One region of the Scandinavium lactucae genome, then DNA from elsewhere that is predicted to be linked to it. Evidence: predicted binding sites of a transcription regulator. Region 1 holds the regulator's gene; each other region holds the start of a gene.
What was found. Region 1 encodes PurR, which represses purine synthesis genes. Its sites were predicted from a motif close to CANGCAAACGTTTGCNTG; they were not measured.
Positions count from the first base shown of each region.

Region 2: SIK69_RS10045 (nucleobase:cation symporter-2 family protein) is a predicted target of PurR. The motif match lies at 1,568-1,585, and genes of this name have one in related genera.
Region 3: SIK69_RS10295 (NCS2 family permease) is a predicted target of PurR. The motif match lies at 3,740-3,757, and genes of this name have one in related genera.
Region 4: purT (formate-dependent phosphoribosylglycinamide formyltransferase) is a predicted target of PurR. The motif match lies at 5,083-5,100, and genes of this name have one in related genera.

Region 1 covers NZ_JAWXRD010000040.1:4,096-11,839, forward strand. Annotated here, with positions in the region: gene punC (purine nucleoside transporter PunC) at 1-1,189, opposite strand, end outside; gene punR (DNA-binding transcriptional activator PunR) at 1,297-2,208, shown strand; gene purR (HTH-type transcriptional repressor PurR) at 2,227-3,252, opposite strand; gene cydH (cytochrome bd-I oxidase subunit CydH) at 3,546-3,635, shown strand; gene SIK69_RS17680 (MFS transporter) at 3,812-4,978, shown strand; gene sodB (superoxide dismutase [Fe]) at 5,020-5,601, opposite strand; gene SIK69_RS17690 (C40 family peptidase) at 5,724-6,527, opposite strand; gene SIK69_RS17695 (Grx4 family monothiol glutaredoxin) at 6,866-7,213, shown strand; gene rnt (ribonuclease T) at 7,257-7,744, opposite strand, start outside.
Region 2 covers NZ_JAWXRD010000028.1:119,527-127,270, forward strand. Annotated here, with positions in the region: gene glpK (glycerol kinase GlpK) at 1-115, shown strand, start outside; gene gltS (sodium/glutamate symporter) at 160-1,362, opposite strand; gene SIK69_RS10045 (nucleobase:cation symporter-2 family protein) at 1,639-3,027, shown strand; gene SIK69_RS10050 (AsmA family protein) at 3,147-4,883, shown strand; gene nepI (purine ribonucleoside efflux pump NepI) at 5,007-6,188, shown strand; gene SIK69_RS10060 (YicS family protein) at 6,203-6,493, opposite strand; gene SIK69_RS10065 (EamA family transporter) at 6,572-7,474, opposite strand; gene SIK69_RS10070 (GNAT family N-acetyltransferase) at 7,587-7,744, shown strand, end outside.
Region 3 covers NZ_JAWXRD010000028.1:167,901-175,644, forward strand. Annotated here, with positions in the region: gene yidZ (HTH-type transcriptional regulator YidZ) at 1-734, shown strand, start outside; gene SIK69_RS10285 (4'-phosphopantetheinyl transferase family protein) at 898-1,647, shown strand; gene SIK69_RS10290 (NADPH-dependent FMN reductase) at 1,678-2,244, shown strand; gene SIK69_RS10295 (NCS2 family permease) at 2,300-3,637, opposite strand; gene yieH (6-phosphogluconate phosphatase) at 3,807-4,472, shown strand; gene phoU (phosphate signaling complex protein PhoU) at 4,508-5,233, opposite strand; gene pstB (phosphate ABC transporter ATP-binding protein PstB) at 5,371-6,144, opposite strand; gene pstA (phosphate ABC transporter permease PstA) at 6,192-7,082, opposite strand; gene pstC (phosphate ABC transporter permease PstC) at 7,082-7,744, opposite strand, start outside.
Region 4 covers NZ_JAWXRD010000027.1:96,868-104,611, reverse strand. Annotated here, with positions in the region: gene zwf (glucose-6-phosphate dehydrogenase) at 1-1,068, shown strand, start outside; gene edd (phosphogluconate dehydratase) at 1,303-3,114, shown strand; gene SIK69_RS08505 (bifunctional 4-hydroxy-2-oxoglutarate aldolase/2-dehydro-3-deoxy-phosphogluconate aldolase) at 3,154-3,792, shown strand; gene purT (formate-dependent phosphoribosylglycinamide formyltransferase) at 3,867-5,045, opposite strand; gene SIK69_RS08495 (tellurite resistance TerB family protein) at 5,223-5,882, shown strand; gene ptrB (oligopeptidase B) at 5,964-7,744, shown strand, end outside.

The DNA.
Region 1 (7,744 bases):
CACGTGCAGTGCCTTCATTTTCATCACGCTGTGCAACATATTGCATCCGATATCCCCAGCCCGCCAGGACCACGGTGAACAGCATCACGCTGGTGGTAGTCAGCAGCGGGGTGGCAATCAGCGTGGAGACCACCAGGCTTGCAAGGAAGCACAGGCCGAGCTGTAAGGTGTTTTGCAGTGCGGCTGCACGTCCGGTCGCCTGTGGGAACGGACGTAACGCCTGAGCCACCACGATAGGGTAAATCGCGCCGTTGGCCATCGCCATCAGGCAGAACGGGATCAGCAGGGCGGTCAGAGAACTGCCTGCGGTCAGGCCTACCGCAAAGGTCCCCGCCACGCTCACCGCGAAGGCCAGTAACAGCCACGGCAGCATCTGCTGACCGTTCCATTTCTGCAATGCGCCACGACAGCCGTAGCCACCGACCAGGAAGGCGATGGTTTGCGGCACGTAGCTCAGGCCAATCACCGTTGGGCCATAACCCATAGCGCTAAGAATGAACGGTGAACCGGTCAGCCATGCAAAGAAGCTGGCAGAGCAGGCGGCATAAATCAGCACGTTGCCACGATAATCGCGAGAGCGCAGCAGGGTCATAAAGGTCAGCGCTTTCTCTGTTTTATGCGGCACGTTCTGCGTCGGCTTTTTCAGTCGCAGCGCCGGGACCATCAGCACCAGGGTAATGGCAAACAGAGTGGCGAAAATCATCTGCCATTCGAAGTGATGCAAGATCCAGCTTCCGAGTAGCGGAGCCAGCGCAGGGGAAAGCCCGACCAGCGGCATCACCGTCGCGAAAATGCGGTTAGTGCGCTCTGGCGGATAATAATCGGTCACCATTGCCTGCCAGGTAACGGCGGCGGCACACACGCCGAAGGCCTGAATAAAGCGCAGCACCAGCAGCGTAGTGGCATCACGCACCCACAGCATGCCAATACAGCCAATGGCAAAAATGGCCAGGCCGATCAGCAGAATAGGTTTCCGACCATATCGGTCGGATAACGGTCCCCACAGCAGCTGAGCAAACGCAAACCCGGCCAGGAACAGGCTCAGGCTGGCGCTAACCGCTGCCGCCGGGGTCTGTAAATCATTCTGAATTACCGCAAACGCGGGCAAATACATGTCGGTCGCCAGAAAACCGAGCACGCTTAGGCCCGCTAGCCAGCATAAAAATCCTTTACCAGGAATATTGTTCATTCTATTTCTCGTCGCAGGTGTACATGGCAGCAGAGTGTAGGGAGTGCAACTTCGCTTGTGAAACGCTAATATTTGTCTGGTGGAATCAAATTTTTTGCAGGCAGCCTATGTGGTCAGAATATTCGCTTGAAGTCGTGGACGCCGTGGCGCGTAACGGCAGCTTTACCTCCGCCGCGCAGGAGTTGCACCGTGTGCCTTCTGCGGTCAGCTATACCGTTCGTCAGCTGGAGGAGTGGCTGGCGGTTCCGTTGTTTGAACGACGGCATCGCGACGTCGAATTAACGCCCGCCGGGGCGTGGTTTTTGAAGGAGGGACGGTCTGTTATCAAAAAAATGCAGATCACCCGTCAGCAGTGCCAGCAAATTGCCAATGGCTGGCGCGGTAGTCTGGCGATTGCGGTGGATAACATCGTCCGTCCGGAGCGCACCCGGCAAATGATTGTCGATTTTTATCGCCACTTTCAGGATGTCGAACTGTGTGTGTTCCAGGAAGTATTTAACGGCGTGTGGGATGCGTTATCTGACGGCCGTGTCGAATTGGCGATTGGTGCCACGCAGGCCATTCCGGTCGGAGGACGTTACGCGTTTCGCGATATGGGAATGCTGAGCTGGAACTGTGTGGTCTCCAGCCGACATCCGCTGGCGCAAATGCGCGGTCCGCTGAGTGATGACGTGTTGCGCAACTGGCCATCATTGGTGCGCGAAGACACCTCGCGCTCATTGCCAAAACGCATCACCTGGCTGCTGGATAACCAGAAACGGATTGTCGTGCCGGACTGGGAGTCGTCCGCGACCTGTTTGTCTGCCGGTTTATGCGCCGGAATGGTGCCTACGCACTTTGCCCGACCGTATATCGACAGCGGGGAGTGGGTGGCGCTGGAGCTGGAAAATCCGTTCCCGGATGCAGCGTGTTGTCTGACCTGGCAACAAAATGACATGTCACCGGCGTTAAGCTGGCTGCTGGACTATCTGGGGGACAGTGAAACGTTGAATAAAGAGTGGTTGCAGGAGCCGGAATAACCGGCCCCTGAGAGGTGATTAGCGGCGATAGTCGCGGAACGGACCGTCAGCTACCGAGCGGCGTTCGATCAGGCGTGGATGCACCTCAATCGACTGCGACTCTTCACGCTTGTTGACGATCCTGTCGAGCAGCATGTCAAAAGCGGCTTCGCCCAGCGAATCTTTCGGTTGGTGAATGGTGGTCAGCGCCGGGGTAAAGAAACGGGCGTTGCGCACATTATCGTAACCGATCACTGAAATATCTTGCGGCACGCGTAAACCCATCTCGTCAGCGGCACACAGGGCACCCATCGCCATGATGTCGCCGCCGCAGAAGACGGCGGTAGGGCGCGGCTGTTGCGCAAGGATCTGCTGCATTGCGCGATAACCGGATTCCGGTTCGAAGTCGCCCTGCACGATCCAGTTTTCAGGCACGTTAATCTGCGCTTCTTCCATCGCTTTCATAAAGCCCGCCAGACGACCCGCTCCGGTGTTACGCTCCATTGGGCCTGGGATCGCTCCGATTTCACGGTGACCACGTTCGACCAGATAACGTCCGGCCAAATAGCCGCCCTGGAAAGCATTATCAATCACGGAGTCGGTAAAATCGGCTTTCGATTCGCCCCAGTCCATCACCACCATCGGGATGTGGCGATACTCTTCCAGCATGTCGAGCACCGCCTGCGGGTACTCCGAACACATCACCAGCAGACCATCGACGCGCTTTTGCGCCATCATCGACAGATACGCCTGCTGCTTTTCGAGGTTGTTCCAGGCGTTCCCCAGAATCAGGGTATAGCCTTTTTCGAAGCAGCTTTTTTCAACGGCTTCAATGATCTCGGCAAAGTAGGCTGCTTCGCTGCTGGTCGCCAGCAGGCCAATAGTCTTGGTGTGATTGACCTTCAGGCTGCGCGCCACGGCGCTTGGCGAGTAGTGCAGTTCTTTGATGGCTGCCCATACCGCGTTGCGGGTATCTTCCGCCACGAAGCGAGTCTTGTTAATTACATGTGATACAGTTGTAGTGGAAACGTTTGCGCGTTTCGCTACATCTTTAATTGTTGCCATTCGTTCTCACTCCAGACCCTTTCCTTACGCCTGATTATCGACACGAAAACGTTTGCCTTTACACACCCTGGATACAATTCATTTGAATTGCGGTACGCCGGGAAACGACACAGAACGACGGGAGGGGGTCAATGGCTGCTACGCTTTTAAATTAGCGTGGAATTTTGTCTGATTCTTACGGAAAGGGAAAGAGAAAAATCGTTATGCGCCGAAAACCTGCGAGATTTTTGCGTATGATTGTGCAAAAATGAGCAGGCTCACTTTTGTTGTGGGGATTAAAAGGAGAAAAATTGATGAGTACCGACCTGAAGTTCTCTTTAATGACGACCGTAATTGCTCTGGCCCTGATCGTGGCCGCCGGGCTGACCGCCGTACTGCACTGATTTACCCGGAGGGAGAAATCTCTTCCTCCTTCTCATTTCCCTTCTGATTGTTATCAATTTCGCAAAAAACTTTTGCCATTTTGTTTACTTCTGTTTTTTTGTGATTGATGTCATGCTTTTGACTTCTGTTTTTGCACCATCCCCCTTCCCGGCGGATGGCTGACTGGAGTCGTACCATGAAAATCAATTTTCCCCTGCTGGCCTTAGCGATAGGGGCGTTTGCCATCGGCACCACGGAGTTTTCGCCGATGGGCCTGCTGCCGGTGATTGCCAAAGGCGTCGATGTCTCTATTCCCGTGGCGGGAATGTTGATCAGTGCTTATGCCATTGGGGTGATGGCCGGGGCACCGCTGATGACGCTGCTGCTCTCTCATCGCGCACGGCGTAATGCGCTTATTTTCCTGATGGCGATTTTCACTCTTGGTAATGTGCTCTCGGCTATCGCGCCGGATTACACCACGCTGCTGCTGTCACGCATTATTACCAGCTTAAACCACGGGGCATTCTTTGGGCTTGGCTCGGTGGTGGCCGCCAGCGTTGTGCCGAAACACAAACAGGCTAGCGCCGTGGCGACCATGTTTATGGGGTTGACTATCGCCAACATCGGCGGGGTTCCGGCGGCAACCTGGCTCGGTGAAACCATCGGCTGGCGGATGTCGTTCCTCGCAACGGCTGGTCTGGGCCTGGTGGCGATGCTCAGTCTGTGGTTCTCTCTGCCAAAAGGGAGCAGTGGTGAACGCCCGAATGTGAAACAGGAACTGTCGGTGCTGATGCGTCCACAGGTGCTGACGGCCCTGTTGACCACCGTGCTCGGTGCAGGCGCGATGTTCACCCTGTACACCTACATTTCGCCCGTGTTGCATAGCCTGACGTCGGCATCCCCGCAGTTTATTACCGCGATGCTGGTATTGATTGGGGTGGGTTTCTCGCTCGGTAACTATCTGGGCGGCAAGTTTGCCGACCGTTCGGTGACCGGCACGCTGAAAGGCTTCCTGCTGCTACTGATTGTTATCATGGTGTCGATTCCATGGCTGGCGCAGAGTGAAATTGGTGCGGCCGTGAGTATGGTTATCTGGGGTGCCGCGACCTTCGCGGTGGTGCCTCCGCTGCAAATGCGCGTCATGCGCGTGGCCCATGAAGCGCCAGGCCTGTCGTCATCGGTGAATATCGGGGCGTTCAATCTGGGGAATGCGCTGGGCGCGGCGGCGGGCGGGGCGGTAATTTCCGGCGGCCTCGGCTACAGCTTTGTGCCGGTGATGGGCGCGATTATTGCCGGTATTGCCCTGTTGGTGGTGCTGTTTAGTGGTCGTCGTCAGCCGGAAGAAGCGTTTTCAAGCCATTAAGAATATGCCCGGCGGGAGAGGTCTATCCGCCGGGCCAGAAATTATGCTGCCAGATTCTTAGCAACAAATTCCCAGTTTACCAGCGCCCAGAAATGCTCGAGGTAGTTCGGGCGGGCGTTACGGTAGTCGATGTAATACGCATGTTCCCATACGTCTACGGTCAGTAATGGTTTCGCATCCGTGGTCAGCGGGGTACCCGCGTTAGACGTGGACACGATAGCCAGTTTGCCGTCCGCTTTCTTCACAAGCCAGGTCCAGCCTGCGCCGAAGTTTTTAACCGCCGCATCGGTGAACTGCGCTTTGAATTCGGCAAAGCTACCAAAACTTGCGTTAATGGCGGCCGCGACCTCGCCGGTTGGTTCGCCACCGGCGTTCGGTGCCAGGCAGTGCCAGTAGAAGGTGTGGTTCCATACCTGAGCGGCGTTGTTGAACACGCCCGCTTCGGACGTGCGCACGATTTCTTCTAAGGTTTTGCCTTCAAAAGCGGTGCCTTTGATCAGATTGTTGAGATTGGTGACGTAGGTCTGATGATGCTTGCCGTAATGGTATTCCAGCGTTTCAGCGGAAATGTGTGGTGCCAGGGCGTCTTTTGCATACGGTAATGCAGGTAATTCGAATGACATTGCTTATTCTCCCTATTGTTATTAATACCCAATAGCCATGTATTGAGTAGGGATAGGGTAGCAAATTAAAAGATGTGGCTAAAGAGGAACTTACCCAGCCGCTTTCACGGCAGGGTGAGGGGTTAGCGAATCGTTTTCGACGTCATCACGCGGCGTGCACCGACATAATGGTTTGCCCAGTAATCTTCGCTCAGGGAGGTAATCTGGATATCGCGACCAGAGCGAGGTGACTGGATGAATTTTCCATTCCCGACATATACCCCAACATGATCGGCAGTGCCGCGGCCACGGGTGCGGAAGAACACCAGATCGCCACTTTGCAACTCGCCACGGTCAACGGAACGGGCATCGCGCAGATGGTACATTTCATTCGCGGTGCGCGGAATACGGAATTTCACGAGGTCTTTATAGGCGTAATAAACCAGACCGCTGCAGTCGAAACCGGTACGTGGCGACGAGCCACCCCACCGGTAAGGTTTGCCAATCTGGCCCATCAATTTATTCATCGCCGTTTTTTGTGCTTTCTGCACGCGGGCTTTGTGCGCATCCGCAATGGTCAGCGGCTTCACTTCTTCATTAACGCATTTCTTTTTATGGCCTTTACGCGCGCTGCATCTCTGCACCATTTTTGCCGAGGCGGTTTTTAATGCGGGGCTACGGGTTTTTCGAGAAGAGGCGGTTTTGCTGACGGTGGAAGTGGTTTTACTTTTTGCGGCCGTTTTCTGCTTAACGGTGCTGGTTTTCTTTTTCGCGGTGGTTTTGCTTTTGCTGCTGGTGGTTTTCTTTTTGCGGTCTGATTTGGCCTGGTGCGATTTCTGAGAAGCAGAAGACCGCGCCTGTTCAGACGCATGAGACAAAGGGGTCATCGACAGCGATGTAAACAGTAAAGCGCAGAGCGTGATCGAGAATTTATTTATTCGCGCCACTGAGCATTCCTCTGTTAGGCAGGCAAACACTCATGCCTGGGTATGATTGACAAAACGAATCGATTCTAATGCATAAAAACACTTATTGTTAATATACTTTTTGTATCTGATGCACTGTTTCGTTAGCGACTGCAAAAAAATGCGTCAATGTTGACATAAGATGCTCGGAAAATGCTCAAGCTATGGGCGGCGTGGCCGATAAAGGCATATTTTTAAGGCAACTTCACCGCGCCAGAGGTAAAATGTATTTGCGTGAACAAAATGTTATTTTCTGACAGCAGTCGTTGGCGTTACACTGATTGACTACAGTCATAAAAAGAAGTTTAAGGAAGCAAGACATGAGCACCACTCTTGAGAAAATCCAAAGCCAAATCGCTGAAAACCCAATCCTTCTGTATATGAAGGGTTCTCCGAAGCTGCCAAGCTGTGGTTTTTCCGCTCAGGCGGTTCAGGCACTGTCTGCCTGTGGCGAGCGCTTTGCCTACGTCGATATCCTGCAGAACCCGGACATTCGCGCCGAGCTGCCGAAATACGCTAACTGGCCAACCTTCCCGCAGCTGTGGGTTGATGGCGAACTGGTTGGCGGCTGTGACATCCTGATTGAGATGTACCAGCGCGGTGAACTGCAGACGCTTATCAAAGAGACGGCGGCTAAGCATAAAGACGACGAGCAGCCTGCTGAGTAAGTCTTTGTCTGGCAATAAAAAAGCGACCAATGGTCGCTTTTTTTTATTCTGCGTTTTCTGGCATCGGCAACGGCCAGCCGCCGAGACGCTTCCAGCGGTTGACGATTTCGCAGAACAGCTGTGCGGTTTGTTCCGTGTCATACAGGGCAGAGTGCGCGAGGTTACCATCGAATGCCATCCCCGCTGCGAGGCAGGCTTTCGACAGCACGGTTTGGCCTAATGCCAGGCCGCTTAATGCCGCAGTATCGAAGGTGACGAACGGATGGAATGGGTTACGCTTCAGCCCGGCACGCTCGGCAGCGGCCATCATAAAACTGTGATCGAACGTGGCGTTGTGCGCCACCATGATCGCGCGGTTACACTCCTGATCCTTCATTCCTTTGCGCACTTCTTTAAAAATGGCATGCAGGGCATCGTACTCGCTGACGGCACCACGCTCAGGATCGTTAGGGTCAATCCCGTTAAAAGCCAGCGCCTCAGGGACCAGATTTGCCCCTTCAAACGGTTCAACGTGAAAATGCAGTGTGCTGT
Region 2 (7,744 bases), on a different contig from region 1:
AGCGGTAATCGAACGTGAGTTCCGTCCGGGGATTGAAACCACCGAGCGTAACTATCGCTACAGCGGCTGGCAGAAAGCGGTCAAACGCGCGATGGCGTGGGAAGATCACGAGTAAATTGTGTGGTTGCCCGGCAAGCGATAGCGCCGCCGGGCAGTTCCTCAGCCGAAGATCGGTAACAACAAATACAGCTTAATCACCAACGCGTTCACGATATCAATAAAGAATGCGCCAACCATTGGCACCACCAGGAACGCCGTGTGTGACGGACCGAAACGTTCGGTGATCGCCTGCATATTGGCAATCGCCGTGGGCGTCGCGCCCAGACCAAATCCACAGTGACCCGCCGCCAGCACCGCCGCATCGTAGTTTTTACCCATCATACGATAGGTCACAAACACCGCGTACAGCGCCATCGCCACGGTTTGCACCGCCAGAATCGCAATCATCGGTAATGCCAGGGATGCCAGTTCCCACAGCTTCAGACTCATTAGCGCCATTGCCAGGAACAGCGACAGCGACACGTTCCCCAGCACCGACACCGCACGCTCAAACACGCGATAGAAGCCCAGCAGCGCCAGACCGTTGCTGAGGATAACCCCAACAAACAGTACGCAGACGAAGGTCGGCAACTCAAAAGTGGTGCCCACCAGCCAATGCGCCACAATTTTACCGAGCGTCAGACAGATGGCGATCATGGCGATCGTTTCAATCATCACCAGGGAGGTGATCATGCGGCCCACGTCCGGTTTTTCGAACGCGGTCGGCACCGCCTGATCGTCCGGATTCCCGTCCGGCGTAGATGAGTGTTTTACCAGATAACGCGCCACCGGGCCGCCAATCAGGCCCCCCAGCACCAAACCAAAGGTCGCGCAGGCCATCGCCACTTCGGTGGCATTGGCAAAGCCGTAACGCTCGACGAACAGCTTACTCCACGCCGCGCCGGTCCCATGACCGCCAGACAGCGTAATCGACCCGGCCAGCAGACCCATCAGCGGATCCAGCCCCAGCATTTTCGCCATGCCGATGCCGATGGCGTTCTGCATTAAAAGCAGCCCGACCACCACAATCAGGAAGGTGCCGAGCACTTTACCGCCCGCGCGCAGGCTCGAGAGATTAGCGTTCAGACCGATCGTGGCAAAAAATGCCAGCATCAGTGGATCTTTCAGGCTCATGTCGAAATCGACTTCCCAGCCCATGCTTTTTTTCAGCACCAGTAGCGCCAGCGCAGCCAGAAGGCCGCCCGCAACCGGTTCAGGGATGGTGTATTTCTTGAAGAGGGGAACGGTATGGACCAGTTTGCGTCCTAACAGCAACACCAGCGTTGCCGCAACAAGCGTCGATAAGGTATCGAGATGAAACATAAAAGCTCCTTGTTAGCGCATAATCCAATATCACGCGATGTGACGTCCTGCGGCGAAAAGTTCTCATCGTTTATCATCAGGAGCCGAATTTTACGCAAAACGCAGTGAAAAATGACAGAGAAAAATAATCAAAGCGGTGGAATTTGCGACAAAAGCAGCAAAAACAGCATAAAAATCTGCTTCCTTATTCGTCCTTAATATATTGAAAGCAACCGTTTGCTTTTACCTGGCAGTTCGCTAAAATCCCCCCTTTTCCACACGGGATTGCCTCTGAAAATGTCAGTGAACACCATCGAAGCTGAAAATGCGCAACCGATTGCGCAGATGCAGAACAGCGAGCTTATTTACCGTCTTGAAGACCGACCTCCGCTGCCACAGACCCTGTTCGCTGCTTTCCAGCACCTGCTGGCGATGTTCGTGGCGGTTATTACTCCCGCCCTGCTGATTTGCCAGGCGCTCGGCTTACCCGCCGAAGATACGCAGCACATCATCAGCATGTCGCTGTTCGCTTCCGGTGTGGCGTCGATAATCCAGATTAAAGCGTGGGGCCCGGTTGGCTCCGGACTGTTGTCGATTCAGGGCACCAGCTTCAACTTTGTGGCTCCGCTGATCATGGGCGGCACCGCGCTGAAAACCGGCGGCGCAGATGTGCCAACCATGATGGCCGCCCTGTTTGGCACCTTAATGCTGGCAAGCTTCACCGAAATGGCGCTCTCCCGGGTGCTGCATCTGGCGCGCCGCATTATCACTCCACTGGTCTCCGGCGTGGTGGTGATGATTATCGGCCTGTCGCTGATTCAGGTGGGCCTGACGTCCATCGGCGGCGGCTATGCGGCGATGGCCGATCACACGTTCGGCGCACCAAAAAACCTGCTGTTGGCGGGTATCGTGCTGGCAATCATCATTGTTCTAAACCGTCAACGTAACCCGTACCTGCGCATCGCATCGTTGGTTATCGCAATGGCGGCAGGCTATGCCGCGGCCTGGCTGCTGGACATGTTGCCGGAAACCACACCGACCAATAGCCCGGTAATCATGGTGCCGACCCCGCTCTATTATGGTCTCGGGATCGACTGGAACCTACTGCTGCCGTTGATGTTGGTGTTCATGATCACCTCCCTGGAAACCATCGGCGATATTACCGCCACCTCCGATGTGTCTGAGCAGCCGGTCTCCGGCCCGGTGTACATGAAACGTCTGAAAGGCGGCGTGCTGGCCAACGGCCTGAACTCCTGCGTGTCCGCCATCTTCAACACCTTCCCGAACTCCTGCTTCGGCCAGAACAATGGCGTCATCCAGCTGACCGGCGTGGCCAGCCGCTACGTAGGCTTTGTGGTCGCGCTGATGCTGATCGTGCTTGGCCTGTTCCCGGCGGTGAGTGGGTTCGTGCAGCACATTCCTGAGCCGGTACTGGGCGGTGCGACGCTGGTGATGTTCGGCACCATCGCAGCCTCCGGGGTGCGCATTGTGTCCCGCGAACCGCTGAATCGCCGCGCAATCCTGATTATCGCCCTGTCGCTGGCGGTGGGCCTTGGCGTTTCCCAACAGCCGCTGATCCTGCAATTCGCGCCGGACTGGCTGAAAAATCTGCTCTCTTCCGGCATAGCCGCAGGCGGCATCACCGCGATTGTTCTGAACCTGGTTTTCCCGCCAGAAAAGAACTGATCCTCATCACGGCGGCGCTATCGGTGCCGTCGTGAAACCTTATTACACGAATCCTTCCTTGAGGATTGCGCACAAATCGTGCATAACTCCCTTATGTGCCCTTCATTGGATGGAAGACGATGAAATTTATCGGGAAGCTGCTGATCTGGCTGCTTATCGCTCTACTGCTGGTTGTGGTGGCGTTTTACTTTTTACTGCAAACACGCTGGGGCGCACGCGAGGTCAGCGGCTGGATTTCCAGTAACACCCAATACCACATCGCTTTCGACGCAATGGACCATCGTTTTTCCTCTCCCTCACATGTCCTGCTGAGAAACGTCACCTTTGGCCGCGATGGCAAGCCCGCGACGCTGGTTGCCAAAAGCGTCGAGATTGGCCTGAGCAGCCGTCAGCTCACCGATCCGTTGCACGCCGATACCATTACCTTGCAGGATGGCACCCTTAACCTGTCACCGTCCAACGCGCCGTTCCCGTTTGAAGCCGACACCCTGCAACTGAGCAACATGGCACTGAACAGCCCAGAAAGCGACTGGGATCTTAGCGCCCAGCGCGTGACCGGCGGCGTATCGCCGTGGATGCCAGAAGCCGGCAACGTGCTCGGGAAACAAACGCAAATTCAGATAAGCGCGGGCTCGATGACCCTCAACGGGATACCGGCCACCAACGTGCTGGTGCAGGGCAGCATCGACAATGGCGTGGTGACGCTCGGCACGCTGGGGGCCGATATCGCACGCGGCTCGCTAACCGGGAACGCCAAACGCAATGCCGATGGTAGCTGGCTGGTCGACAGCCTGCGCCTGACCGATATCCGTATGCAGAGCGATAAATCACTGGCCGATTTCTTCGCCCCGCTGATGACCGTCCCTTCGCTGACGATTGGCAGTCTGGAAGTGACAGATGCCCGACTACAAGGCCCGGACTGGGCGATTGCCGATTTGGATCTGAGCCTGCGTGACCTGACCCTGAGCAACGGCGACTGGGCCAGCGAGGGCGGGCGTCTGTCGATGAACGCTGACGAATTTATTTATGGTTCGCTGCACCTGATGGACCCTATTTTTAACGCCGAATTTTCGCCGCAGGGTGTGGCACTCCGCCAGTTCACCTCGCGCTGGGAAGGCGGCATGGTGCGCACCTCCGGCAACTGGTTACGCAACGGCCACGCGCTGGTGCTCGACGACACCGCCATCGCCGGGCTGGAATACACCCTGCCGTCCAACTGGAAACAGCTGTGGATGGCCCCCCTCCCGGCCTGGCTGCAAAGCGTCACCCTGACGAAATTCACCGCCAGCCGCAATCTGGTTATTGATATCGACCCGGCGTTCCCGTGGCAAACCACTTCCCTCGACGGCTACGGCGACAACCTGCAGCTGGCGAAAAACGGCAGCTGGGGCGTATGGCGCGGCAGCGCGGCATTGAATGCCGCTGCCGCAACCTTCAACCGGGTGGACGTACGCCGCCCGTCGCTGAAACTGGTGGCGAATGACGCGCAGGTTAATATCAATGAGCTGAGCGCCTTCACCGAAAAAGGCATCCTCGAAGCCACCGGCGCGGTGTCACAGCAACCGCAGCGGGAGGTCGCCATTAACCTGAACGGACGCGGCGTGCCGCTGGATATTCTGCAACAGTGGGGCTGGCCAGGGCTGCCTCTCGGCGGCGACGGCAATATCCAGTTACGCGCCAGCGGCAACGTACAGGCCAATGCCCCACTCAAACCGACGGTCAACGGACAGCTGCACGCGGTGAATATGAGCAAGCAGGAAGTCACCCAGACGATGCGCAACGGCGAAGTGAGCACGGCGCAACCTGTTACGCCTGCGCCGACTGCGGCTGAACCTATTTCGCCGCCTGTGCCGTAATTTCCCCCTCTCCCACCATGGAGAGGGGATTGTTTGCCACCCTAAAGTTGTCAAAACGTTAAATACGTCACAAACAAAATGTTACACTGCGCAACTTTCCCATCGAAATTGCGCAGGTGTCCCATGAGCGAATGTACTGAAACACTCCCCCGCGGTGAGACGCTAACCCGTCCCAACTGGTCGGCGGTTTTTGCCGTGGCGTTTTGCGTTGCCTGCCTGATTACCGTTGAATTTCTGCCCGTTAGCCTGCTGACGCCGATGGCGCAGGAGCTGGGCATTACCGAAGGCGTGGCCGGGCAATCGGTCACTACCACCGCCTTCGTGGCGATGTTCGCCAGCCTGTTCATTACCCATGTGATTGGCCGAACCGACCGCCGCTACGTGGTTATTCTGTTCTCTGTCCTGCTCACCCTCTCCTGCCTGCTGGTCTCGTTTGCCACAAGCTTCGGCCTGTTGCTACTCGGGCGCGCGTGCCTGGGCCTGGCGCTCGGCGGGTTCTGGGCGATGTCCGCCTCGTTAACCATGCGGCTGGTTCCGGCGCGGATGGTGCCTAAAGCGCTGTCGGTCATTTTTGGCGCGGTGTCTATCGCGCTGGTGATTGCCGCCCCGCTCGGCAGCTTTTTAGGCGGTATTATTGGCTGGCGTAACGTGTTTAACGGCGCGGCGTTGATGGGCCTGCTGTGTGTGATATGGGTCTGGAAGGTGCTGCCGTCGTTACCCGGCGAAACCGGGCCGAAAGCAAACATGTTCGGGTTGTTAACACGCCCCGGCGTGCTGGCAGGGATGACCGCGATTTTCATGGCTTTTGCTGGCCAGTTCGCGTTCTTTACCTACATACGCCCGGTGTTCATGAACCTTGCGGGCTTTGATGTCGATGGCCTGACGCTGGTGCTGTTAAGTTTTGGCATCGCGAGTTTTGTTGGCACATCGCTTTCCGCCGTGATCCTCAAACGCTCGGTGAAAGTGGCCCTGGCCTGCGCCCCGCTGATCCTCGCGATTAGCGCCCTGATACTGATTGTGTGGGGAAGCGAGAAATGGGTGGCTGCGACGGTGGCGGTTATCTGGGGCTTTGCCTTTGCGCTGGTACCGGTCGGTTGGTCGACATGGATAACCCGCTCGCTGTCCGATCAGGCGGAAAAAGCCGGTTCCATTCAGGTAGCGGTTATCCAGTTGGCCAACACCTGCGGGGCCGCCGTGGGCGGCGTGGCGCTGGACCATTTCGGTTTACTCTCGCCGCTGATGCTTTCCGGCACCCTGATGCTACTCACCGCCTTGCTGGTGGCAACGAAAGTACGAATTAAATAAGCCTTCCGCCCGGATCACAGATCCGGGCACTGGATTTGCCCGATGGCGTCCCAGTAGTTCTTCTGGTTATTACGTTCCATTGCCAGCGTCGCGTCTCGCACGTGGCGCTTGTTATCTTCGTTCGCGAGAATTTTGTTAGCGAAGTCGGTTTCGCTTAGGTTTTTGCTCGGGGTACAGGTTTTTTTGACGTCCTTCATCACCTGCAGTTTTTGTTGTTCAAACTGCAGGCCTTGCATTGGAGAGTTGGCATACGCGGCCGGGGCGGCCAGACAGGCCAGCAGACAAAGTAATGGCGTGGTTTTCATAATGGATCCCTTATGTTGCAAGGTGCAATACCGTTAACTATATGTTCAGGCCGATGAATGCGCAAAAGCATGTTCAACTTAACCGAGCCGGGCGTGACGGCGTGAATCGAGCGAAATCAGCACCACCGACGAGAGGATCAGCAGCGTGCCAATCCAGTCCGGCAACGCAAAACTGACGCCCAACAGCAACACCGACAACAGCGCGCTACTCAGCGGTTCGGCGCAGCTCAGCACGCTGGCCTTCGGGCCGCCAATCATCTGTGCGCCCTTCAGGTACAGGCTGAACGTCAGCGAGGTGCCAATCACGACCAGATAGAAAAACGCCAGCAGCAGATTACCGCTAATCACGAAATGTAATCCTTCCCCGGCGTAGAACGGCAGCAGACACGCCCCGCCCAGCAGCATACTCCAGCCGACAATCGGCAGCGTACCGTAGCGCGCAATCAGCGTAGACGGATAGGTGGTATAGAACGCAGCGGCAAACGCCGAGGCAATTCCCCAGAACAGCGCCGCAGGGGAAATGGACAGTGACGTCGGGTTGCCGTGGGTGACCAGCAAGAATGTGCCGATAAGCGAAGTCAAAATAGCGGCAAACACCAAAATACCGGGCCGCGATTTCCGGGCAAGGGCAAACCATGCCACGATAATCGTCGGCGACAGGAACTGCAGCACTGTCGCCGTGGCAGCGTTCGATTTTTCGATGGTCATCAGGAAGGTGAGCTGTACCGTTAGCGCACCGACAATCGAGAAAATCAGCAGGCTCAGTGCATCTTTACGGCTCTTGAGAGTGCGGAAAATGTTATCGCCATGCACGAAGGCCAGCATCAGCAGGATGAACCCGGCGAACAGCAGGCGCACCATGGTCAAAAACGGCGACGACATCTGACTCTGTTCCATGATGTATTGCGCACAGACGCCGGAACTGCCCCACAGCACGGCGGCTATCAGTACGTTCAGCATCCCTTTCCTGGTCGAGCCCATCTTTCCCTCAACAACCTGATTTCTTTGCCTGGAATCATATCACTGATTGAGATGTTGGTGTCCGCACTCAATAATGGGGGGAGTTTTAGACATATCAACACGGAGACAGGCCATGCAAATTGAGATTACCGAGAAAGTGACTCAACAGGACCAGGAAGCATTACTCACCGGATTACGCGCTTTTAACAGCCAGTTTATTGATACCAAAGACTGGCACGATCTGGGGGTTTACGCCCGGGATGAGCGCGGAAACATGCTCGGCGGCCTGAT
Region 3 (7,744 bases), on a different contig from region 1:
ACCAGTTGTTGGATAAACCGCATCACGATACCCCGCGCGGGCTAACCTTCGAGCTGGCCGCGGAATCCCCGCTGATGCTGATCGTGTTTAATTCCCTGACCCAACAAATCCACCAGCGCTATGCCCAGGCTACCGTGCGGCTACGCAACTGGGATTACGATTCGCTGGACGCGATTGTGCGCGGTGAGGTGGATTTGGGCTTCACCGGCCGGGAAAGCCATCCACGCTCGCGGGAATCCCTCAGCCTGCTGCCGTGGTTTATCGATTTTGAAGTGCTGTTCACCGACGTGCCCCGCGTGTATCTGCGGGAAGATCACCCGGCACTACAGGAAGAGTGGAATCTTGAGACGTTCCTGCGCTATCCGCACATCAGCATCTGCTGGGAAAAAAGCGATACCTGGGCGCTGGATGAAGTGTTGAATGAATCTGGCCACCAGCGCCAGATTGCGTTGAGCATGCCGGGCTTTGAGGCTTCGATGTTTATGGCGGCGCAGCCCGACCATTCGTTGCTCGCCACCGCACCTTATTACTGTCAGCACTATAATCAACAGCACGGCCTGAAACTGGTGACGCGCGCGATGCCGTTAGACGAAGCGCAGATGCAGAAACTGGCGGTGCCGTTCACCCTGATGTGGCATAAGCGCAACGGCCATAATCCCAAGATTATTTGGATGAAGTCGATGCTGAAGCAACTGTACCGGGAAGCGTTTCAATCCGGGGTGCTTAGCGATTAGCCGGGGAAATGTGTGACCTGGCGGGCTATTGCGTCTAAGGAAATGTAAATATGCTGACCGATCACTATTCATCGCCCTTATTCCACATTAAAACCTCATCAACCTGGGCAATAATAGAGACTGAGTTTCCAGTACCACTGACCATTAATCACGGAGCGACATAATGGCAACGCATTTTGCAAGAGGGATCCTTACCGATGGGCATTTGCACTCAGTCCGACTCTCCTCATCCTGTCACAATAAATCACGCCAGCTGCCTGCGCATCGCCGGGCGCGATTCCTGGCCTCGCGGGCGTTACTCGCCGAACTGCTGTTTATGCTGTACGGCATCAGCGAACTCCCGGAAATCATTACCCGACCGGACGGCAAACCGGTGTTTCGCGACAGCACCCAGCCGCGTTTCTCTATCGCCTACGCCGGGAATATCGTTGGCGTGGCGCTGACCACCGAAGGTGAATGTGGTCTGGATATGGAACTCCAGCGCGCGACGCGCAGTTTCCACAGCCCGGCCGCGCCCGACGCCTATCCTTTCAGCAGTAACGAAAATCTGTGGATTAAAAACCAGACCGATCCGAACGAAGCCCGCGCACAGCTGCTGGCCTTGCGTCAGAGCGTCCTCAAACTCACCGGTGATATTCATCAAGACTCGCAGCAGCAGCTTCAGCTGTTGCCGGGTTCAGGCCGCCTGCGCGCCGCTAAATTGATGCAGATAGAGGCCATTTGTGACGCCGAGGACGTGCTGGTGTGGTCTATCGCTGCCACGCCTGCCATTGAACGCCTGAAGGTTTGGGAATTTGACAGCAAAAACGGCTGGCACGGTTTGCCGGATATGCAGCTGCGCGCCAGTGAGCCCGCCGCGCGCCTGATGCGCTTTACCAGCCTACCGGCGGAAAAAGCCCTTATACTGAACTGACTCATCATGATGAAAAATAAAGGAGTAATCATGTCCGACGCGATAAAAGTTGTGACGTTATTGGGGAGCCTGCGCAAAGGTTCATTTAACGGGATGGTGGCACGCACCCTGCCAGGCCTCGCACCCGCGGGGATGGCCATTTCTGCGCTGCCGTCGATTGGCGACATTCCACTGTACGATGCCGATATCCAGCAGGAAGAGGGTTTCCCCCCAGCCGTCGAGACGTTAGCCGCGCAAATTCGTGACGCCGATGGTGTAGTTATCGTCACTCCGGAGTACAACTACTCGGTGCCGGGCGGTCTGAAAAACGCCATCGACTGGCTGTCACGCCTGCCGGAACAGCCGCTGGCCGGTAAACCAGTGCTGATTCAAACCAGCTCGATGGGCGCAATTGGCGGCGCGCGCTGCCAGTATCATCTGCGCCAGATTTTGGTATTCCTGGATGCGATGGTGATGAACAAGCCAGAGTTCATGGGCGGCGTTATTCAGAATAAGGTCGATCCGCAGACGGGCGAGGTGGTTGATCAGAGTACGCGTGACCACTTGAGCGGTCAGCTGACCGCGTTCGGGGATTACATCCGACGGGTGAAAGCGTAATAAAAAAGGCCGGGAAGCGAAAGCTCCCGGCCTTTTTCGTGTCAGTCATCGCGCCTTAGTGTGCATCAATGAACACAATCTTCAGGACGAACAGCAGGGCAACCACCACCACGCACGGGCTGAGATCGCGGAAACGTCCGGTACCGATTTTCATCACGCAGTAAGAGATGAAGCCCAGCGCGATACCTTCGGTTATCGAGAAGCTGAACGGCATCATCACCGCCGTAATAAACGCCGGAACGGCTTCGGTCAGATCTTCCCACTTCACCCGCGCCAGGCTTGAGGTCATCAGCACCCCAACATAAATCAGCGCCCCAGCGGCGGCGTATGGCGGCACCATGCCCGCCAGCGGTGACAGGAAAATCACCAGCAGGAACAGCAGGCCCACGACCACCGCGGTGAGACCAGTACGGCCACCGACGGACACGCCGGAAGTAGATTCAATGTACGCAGTAACGGAAGAGGTGCCGATAAAGGAACCCGCCACGGACGAAATACTGTCGACGTACAGCGCCTGCTTCATGCGCGGGAATTTGCCATTGGCATCGCTGAGACCCGCTTTGTCGGTCACGCCAATCAGGGTGCCAGAGGAGTCAAACAGATTGACCAGCATGAAGGAGAAGATCACGCCCGCCAGGCCGAGGTTAAAGGAACCAGCCAGATCAACATGCCCGATAACCGAAGTCACATCCGGTGGCGTCGATACGATGCCGGTGTAATGCACGTCGCCCAGCATCCAGCCCAGCAGGGTGGTGACCACGATAGAGACCAGCACCGCCGCATGAATGTTACGGGACGCCAGAATCGCGATGATGAAGAAGCCCAGGATCCCGAGCAGTACGCTGTGTGAGGTCAGGTTGCCGATGCTCACCAGTGTGTCTTTATTGGCAACAATGACGCCAGCATTCTTCAGGCCCATCATGCCGATGAACAGACCGATACCACTGGTGATGCCCACGCGCAGGCTCATCGGGATATTGGCAATCATCCAGTAACGCACGCGGAAAATGGTCAGCAGCAGCAGGCCAACGGCACCCCAGAAAATCGCGCCCATCCCGACCTGCCACGGCAGGCCCATCGCTTGCACCACCACGAAGGCGAAGAAGGCATTCAGGCCCATGGCCGGTGCCAGCGCCACCGGCAGGTTGGCAAACAGACCCATCATGATGCTACCGAAGGCGGCAATCAAACAGGTGGTGACGAAGACGGCGCTCGTGTCCATGCCAGCTACGCCCAGAATTTGTGGGTTCACAAAAACGATGTAAACCATCGTCAGGAAGGTGGTGAATCCGGCAATCACTTCCGTGCGTGCCGTCGTTCCGTGCTCGCGCAGTTTAAACACGCGCTGAAGCAGACCCTGACCCGACGTCTGGGTGGTTTGTTGTTGGCTCATCTTCTGGTTCCAAACTAAGGAGGGGAAAATTCGTCGCTATCCTATACCAAAATGCGACAATAGGGAGAGTAAGAGCACACTTTTTTTCATTGATTTTGCTTATACGGCAACGATTGCGTCGGGCAAAATGAATTACGTAAACGTTAAACTTGTGACAACAGGAAACGGCATGTCCAGTATTGAAGCGGTGTTTTTCGACTGTGATGGCACGCTCGTCGACAGCGAAGTGATTTGCTCCCGGGCCTATGTCCACATGTTCCGGGAATTTGGCATCACTCTGGAGCTTGAAGAGATCTTTAAGCGCTTTAAAGGAGTGAAGCTGTACGAGATCATCGACACCATTAACGCCGAGTATGGCGTGAGTCTGCACAAAAAGACCCTCGAGCCGGTGTATCGCGCCGAGGTGGCTCGCCTGTTCGACAGCGAACTGGAAGTCATTGATGGGGCGAATACGTTGCTCGACGCGATGACGGTGCCAATGTGTATCGTCTCCAACGGTCCGGTCAGCAAAATGCAGCATTCATTGGGCAAAACCGGTCTGTTGCATCATTTTCCCGATAAGCTGTTTAGCGGGTATGACATTCAGGCGTGGAAACCCGATCCGGCGTTGATGTATCACGCGGCGAAAGCGATGAACGTCGACCCGGTGAACTGCGTGCTGGTGGATGATTCGAGCGCGGGCGCGATGTCCGGCGTAGCGGCGGGGATGGAGGTGTTTTACTTCTGCGCCGATCCGCATAATCAGCCGATCGACCATCCGAAGGTGACGACGTTTACCTCACTGGATGAATTGCCAGGACTGTGGAAAGCGCGGGGTTGGGAGATTACCCGGTAAATTCCCCCTCTCCCCATCGGGGAGAGGGTTTAAACCTACTCTTTTGGATCTTTGCCGGCCAGCAGCTTGTCCAGCTCGTCGCCGCCGACGTGACGGAAATCCTGTCCCTTCACGAAGTAGAAGATGTATTCGCAAATGTTCTGGCAACGATCGCCGATACGCTCGATAGAACGGGCGCAGAATAGGGCGGTCAGTACGCTTGGAATGGTGCGGGAGTCTTCCATCATATACGTCATCAGCTGACGCACGATGCCTTCATACTCCTGATCGACCTTCTTGTCTTCACGATAGATACGCACCGCTTCATCAAGATCCATGCGCGCGAACGCGTCGAGGACGTCATGCAGCATCTGCACGGTGTGACGCCCCAGTGATTCGAGGCTTACCAACAACGGCTGGTGCTGCTGCGAAAATTTCTCCAGCGCGGTACGGCAGATTTTATCCGCAACGTCACCAATACGTTCCAGCTCGGCGATGGTTTTGATGATAGCCATCACCAGGCGCAGGTCGCTGGCGGTCGGCTGACGTTTAGCGATGATGCGCACACAGGCTTCATCGATCGCCACTTCCATCATGTTGACCTGCTTGTCGCCGTCGATAACGCGCTTGGCCAGATCCTGATCCTGGTTGTGCATCGCGGTGATCGCATCAGATAACTGCTGCTCCACCAGCCCGCCCATGGTCATCACCTGAGTGCGAATGTGTTCCAGCTCTGCGTTGAACTGGCCGGAAATGTGTTTGTTTAGGTTTAGGTTGTCCATCGTTCCTCCATATGCCCAAAATATTTCTGGCTGTAGCAAGGCGGCAACTGCCCGCATTTCCGGGAGCGTAGATAACTACGTGACCGGGATGAGTAAAGGCAGCCAACGCGGGTACAGCCTGAAAGATGAAGGGCAAATCAACCGTAGCGGCCAGTAATGTAGTCTTCAGTTTGCTTCTTCGCAGGCTTAGTGAACAGATCGTCGGTATTGCTGAACTCAATCAGTTCGCCCAGGTACATAAACGCCGTATGGTCGGAACAACGCGCGGCCTGCTGCATGTTGTGGGTCACGATAACCACGGTGTAATCCTGCTTCAGCTCGGTAATCAGCTCTTCAATGCGACCCGTGGAAATCGGGTCGAGCGCTGAGCATGGTTCATCAAGCAGCAGCACTTCCGGACGAATGGCGATGCCTCGCGCGATACACAGACGCTGCTGCTGACCACCGGAGAGAGAATATCCGCTCTGATGGAGTTTATCTTTGGTTTCATTCCAAAGTGCGGCCTTGGTCAACGCCCACTGCACGCGCTCATCCATGTCGGCACGCGACAGCTTTTCAAACAGACGCACGCCAAAAGCGATGTTGTCATAAATCGACATCGGGAACGGGGTCGGTTTCTGGAACACCATCCCGACTTTGGCACGCAGCAGGGCAATATCCTGAGTGTTGGTCAGAATGTTATCGCCATCCAGCAAAATTTCGCCTTCCGCACGCTGCTCTGGGTACAGTTCAAACATTTTGTTGAACGTCCGTAGCAGGGTGGATTTCCCGCAGCCCGATGGGCCGATGAACGCGGTGACCTGGTTTTTGGCGATATCCAGGTTGATGTTCTTCAGGGCATGGAACTTGCCGTAGTAGAAGTTCAAATCGCGAACAGCAATTTTACCCGGGGCAGTATCAACCATACTCATCTCAATCTCTTCCTTATTCGACGCCGCGTTTCGCCGCGCCGTAAAAATTAACCGTGTTTCTGCTTCGCGAAAATGACGCGCGCCAGAATGTTAAGCAACAGTACGCACAGGGTAATGATCAGCACCCCGGCCCAGGCCAGTTGTTGCCATTCGGCAAACGGGCTCATGGCAAATTTGAATATGGTCACCGGCAGGTTGGCAATCGGCTGCATCATGTCGGTGCTCCAGAACTGGTTGGAGAGCGCGGTAAACAGCAGCGGGGCGGTTTCACCCGCGATACGCGCCACGGCCAACAGCACCCCGGTCATGATCCCGGAGATGGAGGCTTTCAGCGTAATCGCCGAAATCATTTTCCATTTCGGGGTGCCCAGGGCATACGCCGCTTCACGCAGGCTGTCCGGCACCAGTTTCAGCATGTTCTCGGTGGTTCGAATCACAATCGGCACCTGCAACAGCGCCAGCGCAATCACCCCCGCCCAGCCGGAGAAGTGTTGCATCTTCGCCACCACAATGGTGTAGACGAACAGCCCCACGACGATCGACGGGGCAGAAAGCAGAATGTCGTTGATGAAGCGAATCACTTCGGCAAGCCAGGATTTACGGCCATATTCCGCCAGCCAAATCCCCGCCATGATGCCCAGCGGCGTACCGATAACAGTCGACCACAGGATCAGCAGGCCGCTACCGGCCAGGGCGTTGGCCAGCCCCCCGCCCGCTGTATTCGGCGGCGGGGTCATTTCGGTGAACAGGGCCAGTGACATGCCGTCGATGCCGCGCGTGACGGTTGAGAACAGGATCCACACCAGCCAGAACAGGCCAAAGGCCATGGTCGCCATCGACAGCGTCAGGGCGATGCGGTTTTTGAAGCGACGACGCGCCTGCATTTTGCGGCGAGATTCGAGCAGCGCTGCGGTGGTTTGCATTTCAAGAGTGGTCATTAGCGTGCCCCCTCGTTTTTCGCGAGGCGTTTAATCATCAGCTTGGAAATGGCCAGAACGATAAAGGTAATCACAAACAGGATCAGACCGAGTTCCATCAGCGCGGCAACATGCAGGCCAGATTCCGCTTCGGCAAATTCATTCGCCAACGCAGAGGTGATGCTGTTACCCGGCATGTACAGCGACGCACTGTCGAGCTGGTAGGTGTTGCCGATGATAAAGGTCACCGCCATGGTTTCCCCCAGCGCGCGGCCCAGGCCGAGCATAACTCCGCCGATAACTCCGTTTTTGGTGAACGGCAGCACGATACGCCAGATAACTTCCCATGTGGTGCAGCCAATGCCGTAGGCCGACTCTTTCATCATCACCGGCGTTTGTTCGAACACATCGCGCATCACCGCCGCAATGTAAGGAATAATCATGATCGCGAGGATAACCCCCGCCGCCAGCAAACCGATGCCGAACGCCGGGCCGGAAAACAGCGCGCCAACAAACGGAATGGTGGAGAGCACATTGCCCACCGGCTCCTGAAAATAGGTCGCGAACAACGGGGCAAAGATGAACAGGCCCCACATGCCGTACACGATACTCGGAATGGCGGCTAACAATTCAATGGCGATACCCAGCGGACGCTTCAGCCAGTTCGGGGCCAGCTCCGTCAG
Region 4 (7,744 bases), on a different contig from region 1:
AACGCCAAACCGGCGCGTGTGGTCATGGAAAAACCGCTGGGAACGTCGCTCGCGACCTCCCGCGAAATCAACGACCAGGTTGGTGAATATTTCGAAGAGTGCCAGGTTTATCGTATCGATCACTATCTCGGCAAAGAGACGGTGCTCAACCTGCTGGCGCTGCGTTTCGCTAACTCTCTGTTCATCAATAACTGGGATTCCCGCACTATCGATCACGTGGAAATTACCGTGGCGGAAGAAGTGGGTATCGAAGGCCGTTGGGGCTACTTCGATCAGGCCGGGCAGATGCGCGACATGATCCAGAACCACCTGCTGCAAATTTTGTGCATGATTGCCATGTCTCCGCCGTCCGATCTGAGCGCCGACAGCATTCGTGATGCCAAAGTGAAGGTGCTGAAGTCCCTGCGTCGTATTGACCGCTCCAACGTACGTGATAAAACCGTCCGCGGTCAGTACACGTCTGGTTTTGCACAGGGCAAGAAAGTGCCGGGCTACCTGGAAGAAGAGGGTGCCAACAAGAGCAGCAACACCGAAACGTTCGTGGCGATCCGCGTGGATATCGACGACTGGCGCTGGGCTGGCGTGCCGTTCTATCTGCGTACCGGGAAGCGTTTGCCGACCAAATGTTCAGAAGTGGTGGTGTACTTCAAAACCCCGGAACTCAATCTGTTCAAAGAGTCCTGGCAGGAGCTGCCGCAGAACAAACTGACCATCCGTCTGCAGCCGGACGAAGGCGTGGATATTCAGATCCTCAACAAAGTGCCAGGTCTAGATCACAAGCACAACCTGCAAACCACCAAGCTTGATCTGAGCTACTCGGAAACCTTTAACGAAACGCATCTGGCCGACGCTTATGAGCGCCTGCTGCTGGAAACCATGCGTGGGATCCAGGCGCTGTTCGTTCGCCGTGACGAAGTTGAAGAGGCGTGGAAATGGGTCGACTCCATTACCGAAGCCTGGGCCGCCGATCAGGATGCGCCAAAACCGTACCAGGCGGGTACCTGGGGGCCGGTTGCTTCCGTGGCGATGATCACCCGTGATGGACGGTCGTGGAACGAATTTGAGTGACCGAGGAGATACCCCATTGAGGGTATTTTACCGGTAACATGATCTGACACAGCATCTTATACGATATTTGTACTTTTAAGCCCCGGGTGGTTCACCACCGGGGCTTTTTTTATTACACTGACCGAAGATGAATTTGCCCCTGAGCTACAGCACAAGCGCGTTTCAGCATTGTTAATGACTCCTGAATATCGTGTTAATGCCTAAGCCCAGACACTCAGTATTTGAGGAGCTATTATGAATCCGTCATTGTTACGCGTAACAAATCGCATTATAGAGCGTTCGAAAGACACCCGTCGCGCCTACCTCGCGCGCATCAATCAGGCTAAATCTGACACCGTTCAGCGCTCCCGTCTGGCCTGCGGTAACCTCGCGCACGGCTTCGCGGCCTGCCAGCCAGACGACAAGGCCTCGTTGAAAAGTATGCTGCGTAACAATATCGGCATCATTACCTCCTATAACGACATGCTTTCCGCCCATCAGCCTTACGAGCATTACCCGGACGTTATCCGCAAAGCGCTGCAAGGCGTCAACGCCGTAGCGCAGGTGGCGGGTGGGGTACCTGCTATGTGCGATGGCGTAACCCAGGGTCAGGATGGGATGGAGCTGTCTCTGCTCAGCCGGGAAGTGATTGCCATGTCAGCGGCGGTAGGGTTGTCTCACAACATGTTTGATGGTGCGCTGTATCTCGGCGTGTGTGACAAAATTGTCCCGGGTCTGGCGATGGCCGCGCTGTCGTTTGGTCATCTGCCGTCAATATTCATTCCGTCTGGCCCAATGGCCAGCGGTCTGCCGAACAAAGAAAAAGTCCGTATTCGCCAGCTGTACGCGGAAGGTAAAGTCGACCGGATGGCGCTGCTTGAATCCGAAGCCGCCTCCTATCACGCGCCGGGAACCTGTACTTTCTACGGAACCGCGAACACCAACCAGATGGTTATTGAGTTCATGGGCATGCAGCTCCCGGGGTCGTCGTTCGTACACCCGGATGCGCCAATGCGTGAAGCATTGACTGCCGCTGCTGCCCGTCAGGTCACCCGTTTGACCGGCAACGGCAACGAATGGATGCCGCTGGGTAAAATGTTCGATGAGAAAGTGGTGGTTAACGGCATTGTGGCGCTGCTGGCAACCGGCGGATCCACTAACCACACCATGCATCTGGTGGCGATGGCGCGTGCGGCGGGGATTATCATCAACTGGGATGATTTCTCTGACCTGTCTGACGTGGTGCCGCTGATGGCACGCCTGTACCCGAACGGCCCGGCGGATATCAACCACTTCCAGGCAGCGGGCGGTGTACCTGTCCTGGTGCGCGAACTGCTGAAAGGCGGCCTGTTGCATGAGGACGTAGAAACCGTCGCCGGTCATGGCCTGCGTCGTTACACCATGGAGCCGTGGCTCAATAACGGCGAGCTGGACTGGCGTGAAGGGGCCGAGACGTCGCTGGATGACAGCGTGATCGCCAGCATTGATAAACCGTTCTCGCATCACGGCGGCACCAAAGTGCTAAGCGGCAACCTCGGTCGGGCGGTGATGAAAACGTCCGCCGTGCCGGTAGAGAACCAAATAATTGAAGCCCCGGCGGTGGTGTTTGAAAGCCAGCATGACGTGCTGCCAGCGTTTGAAGCGGGCCTGCTGGACAAAGATTGCGTCGTCGTGGTGCGTCTTCAGGGACCAAAAGCCAACGGCATGCCAGAATTGCATAAACTTATGCCGCCATTAGGTGTATTATTGGACCGCTGTTTCAAAATTGCATTAGTGACCGATGGACGACTCTCAGGCGCATCCGGTAAAGTACCGTCAGCCATCCATGTCACACCCGAAGCGTATGACGGCGGGCTGCTGGCGAAAGTTCGCGACGGCGATATGATTCGCGTCAATGGACAAACTGGCGAGCTGACGCTGCTGGTGGATGAAGCCGAACTGGCTGCTCGTAAACCGCATCTGCCGGACCTGAGTGCATCACGGGTAGGGACCGGGCGTGAACTGTTTAGCGCACTGCGTGAGAATCTCTCCGGTGCCGAGCAGGGCGCGACCTGCATCACTTTTTAATACGACAAGATTGATCATTCTGGCGAGAGAAAAACTCTGATGAAAAACTGGAAAACAAGTGCAGAAGCTATCCTGACCAACGGCCCGGTTGTCCCGGTTATCGTGGTTAATAAACTGGAACACGCGGTGCCGATGGCAAAAGCGCTGGTTGCAGGTGGCGTCCGTGTTCTGGAAGTGACCCTTCGTACGCCGTGCGCCCTGGATGCCATCCGCGCTATCGCGAAGGAAGTGCCGGACGCTATCGTTGGGGCCGGTACCGTGACTAACGTGCAGCAGTTGAAAGAAGTGACCGAAGCGGGCGCTCAGTTCGCGATTAGTCCAGGTCTGACCGAGCCGCTGCTGAAAGCGGCAACCGAAGGCACCATTCCGCTGATCCCAGGTATCAGTACCGTGTCTGAGCTGATGCTGGGCATGGACTACGGTCTGAAAGAGTTCAAATTCTTCCCGGCAGAAGCCAACGGTGGCACCAAAGCGCTGGCAGCGATTGCAGGCCCGTTCGCGCATATCCGTTTCTGCCCGACCGGCGGCATCTCCCCGGCGAACTATCGCGACTACCTGGCACTGAAAAGCGTGCTGTGCATCGGGGGTTCCTGGCTGGTTCCAGCGGATGCGCTGGAAGCGGGCGATTACGACCGCATCACCAAAATTGCTCGCGAAGCGGTTGAAGGCGCGAAGTAATCACGTTTGCCTGGCTGAACCGAAAACAGGGCGGGTCGCGTTAATGCGCCCCGCCTTTTTTACCCCTGAACAACTTATCCCAGAACGATCACCGCACCTGCAGCGGCTTTTGCCCGTTCAACCGCCGATTCAACATTATCAGCCGTTGCTAACGCCACACCCAGCCGACGCGTGCCGTCAATTTCCGGCTTACCAAACAGACGTAACTGCACGCCCGCGCCCAGTGAGGCTTCCACGTTATCAAAGCGAACATTCTGACTGGTCAGTTGCGGCAGGATCACCGCCGAGGCAGAAGGACCGTACTGGCGAATGGCTCCAATGGGCAGACCCAGAAACGCGCGAACGTGCAGGGCAAACTCCGACAGATCCTGGGAGATTAGCGTTACCATTCCGGTGTCATGTGGGCGCGGCGATACTTCGCTGAAAATCACCTCATCGCCACAGACAAACAGCTCCACGCCAAACAGACCGTGGCCGCCGAGCGCCAGCACCACTTCACGGGCGATATTTTCCGCCCGCTCTTGGGCCAGGGCACTCATCTGCTGGGGCTGCCATGATTCGCGGTAATCGCCATCCTCCTGACGATGACCGATCGGGGCGCAGAAATGCACGCCGTCCAACGCGCTGATGGTCAGCAATGTGATTTCAAAATCAAAATTCACCACGCCTTCAACAATCACCCGTCCGGCACCCGCCCGTCCACCTTGTTGGGCGTACTCCCACGCCGCCGCGAGTTGATCTTCACGGCGAATAAAACTCTGGCCTTTCCCGGAAGAACTCATTACCGGTTTGATGATACAGGGCAGGCCGATTTCAGACACTGCCGCGCGAAAGCTCTGTTCGCTGTCAGCAAAACGGTAGCTCGACGTAGGCAGGCGAAGCTCTTCTGCCGCCAGGCGACGAATCCCTTCGCGGTTCATAGTGAGCTTGGTGGCGCGGGCGCAGGGCACCACGTTTTGGCCCGCCTGTTCCAGTGCTATCAGCATATCGGTGGCGATGGCTTCGATTTCCGGCACAATGAAGTGCGGTTTTTCCTGCTCTACCAGCGCCTTCAGCGCCTGCCCGTCCAGCATGTTAATGACATGGCTGCGATGGGCCACATGCATTGCAGGTGCGTCTGCATAGCGATCAACGGCGATGACTTCTATCCCCAACCGCTGGCATTCAATAGCCACTTCCTTACCCAGCTCGCCAGAGCCCAATAACATTACGCGGGTTGCCGCCGGACGCAGCGCGGTGCCTAGTACAGTCATAACGAATTTCCACAGTAAAAAAATGGACGTCAGTATATACGAAAACGTTTGCGTCTGTCTTGTGGCTGCCTGGCCCAAGGTGCAACGTGGTACTTTGCGCATCTTTAGCCAGGCCAGACATTTCCTGACATCGTCTCGCTTAGGCTAAGGAAATTATCACTGCGTCGTGAGGGAAAAATGGCAAACTGGCTCAATCAGCTTCAATCACTGCTCGGACAATCATCATCTTCCTCCTCTGCTCAGCCATCGGGCGAGCAGGGCCTCAGTAAACTGCTGGTGCCGGGGGCGCTCGGTGGGTTGGCCGGTTTACTGGTCTCCAGTAAATCGTCACGTAAATTGCTGACTAAATATGGCACCGGCGCGCTGCTGGTCGGCGGCGGGGCGGTGGCAGGCACTGTGTTATGGAATAAATACAAAGACACGATTCGCACGGCTCACCAGGACGAGCCACAGTATGGGCAGCAAACCAGCCCGCTGGATGTGCGCACTGAGCGTTTGATTCTGGCGCTGGTGTTTGCGGCGAAAAGTGATGGTCACATCGACGAGAAAGAGCGTGCGGCGATTGACCAGCAGATGCGAGAAGCCGGAGTGGAAGCGCAGGGGCGTGAACTGGTCGAGAAAGCGATCGCTCAGCCTTTAGATCCGCACCGGTTGGCGAAAGATGTGCGCAATGAAGAGGAAGCCCTGGAGCTTTATTTCCTCAGCTGCGCCGCTATCAATATCGATCACTTTATGGAGCGGAGCTATCTCAACGCGCTCGGCGATGCGCTGAAAATTCCTCAAGAGGTGCGCGACGGCATTGAAGCGGATTTAAAAGCGCAAAAACAGGCACTTTAACGACCAAATGGCATGTTTCGCTTGCATCGCTCTGCACATTTGCCACCCTTAGGGTAAGGTAATTTGCAGAAGAACAATGACATGCCACCTAAAGCAAAACGTATTCCCCACGCCATGAGCCTTCATGGCGACAACCGCGTCGACAACTACTATTGGCTGCGTGACGACGACCGCGCGCAGCCCGCCGTGCTTGAGTACCTGAAGCAGGAGAACGACTACGGGCATGAGGTCATGGCCTCGCAGCGTAGCCTGCAGGACAAAGTGCTCAAGGAAATTGTCGACCGTATCCCACAGCGTGAGGTGTCCGCGCCTTACGCCAAAAACGGCTATCGTTACCGACAGATTTACGAACCGGGCTGCGAGTACGCGATTTATCAGCGTCAGTCGGTGCAGAAAGAGGAGTGGAACGACTGGGAGCTGCTGCTGGATGGAAATCAGCGCGCGGCGCACAGCGAGTTCTACACGCTCGGTGGGCTGGGCATTTCGCCCGACAACACCCTGATGGCGTTGACGGAAGATTATCTGTCCCGTCGCCAGTATGGCCTGCGTATCAGAAATCTGGAGAACGATAACTGGTATCCTGAGACGCTGGAAAACGTCGAGCCGGGTTTTGTCTGGGGGAATGATTCACAGACGCTGTATTACGTGCGAAAACACCCAACCACGCTGCTGCCGTATCAGGTCTGGCGACATACCGTCGGGATGCCGGAGACAGCGGACGAGCTGGTGTATGAAGAGAAAGACGACACGTTTTACGTCAGCCTGCATAAAACCAGTTCAAAGCACTATGTGATTATCCATCTGGCGAGCGCCACCACCAGTGAAGTACTGTTGCTTGATGCCGAGTTGCCGGATGCGCAGCCGCTGTGCTTCCTGCCACGTCGGAAAGACCACGAATACAGCCTCGATCATTTCCAGCACAATTTTTACCTGCGCTCGAATCGCGACGGTAAAAACTTCGGTCTGTATCGCACCCCGGTACGCGATGAAAGGCGTTGGGAAGCGCTGATCCCGCCGCGCGACGCCGTGATGCTGGAGGGCTTTACGCTATTTACTGACTGGCTGGTGGTGGAAGAGCGTCAGCATGGGCTGACCAGCCTGCGGCAGATCAACCGTAAAACGCGTGAATCCATCGGAATAGCCTTTGACGACCCGGCGTATGTTACCTGGCTGGCGTACAATCCTGAGCCTGACACTTCGCGTCTGCGGTACGGGTATTCCTCCATGACCACACCGGATACGTTGTTCGAACTGAACATGGATACCGGGGAGCGCACCGTGCTTAAGCAGCAGGAAGTGACCGGATTTGATGCCAGTCGTTATCGCAGTGAACATTTATGGATCAAAGCCCGGGACGGCGTCGAAGTGCCGGTGTCACTGGTTTATCACCGCGAACATTTCCGCCAGGGCAACAATCCACTGCTGGTGTACGGCTACGGCTCTTACGGTGCCAGCATGGATGCGGATTTCAGCAGCAGCCGATTAAGCCTGCTCGATCGCGGCTTCGTCTTTGCCATCGCCCACGTTCGCGGCGGCGGTGAGCTGGGGCAGCAGTGGTATGAAGACGGAAAGTTCCTGCTAAAGAACAACACCTTTAATGACTATCTCGACGTCTGCGACGCACTCCTGGCGCAGGGCTATGGCAATCCGTCACTCTGCTACGGCATGGGTGGCAGCGCGGGCGGGATGCTGATGGGAGTGGCTATCAACCAGCGTCCCGATCTGTTCCACGGCGTGATAGCCCAGGTGCCGTTTGTTGATGTCCTGACCACCATGCTCGATGAGTCTATCCCGCTGACCACCGGAGAGTTTGAGGAGTGGGGCAATCCGCAGGACCCTGAGTATTACCACTACATGAAAGG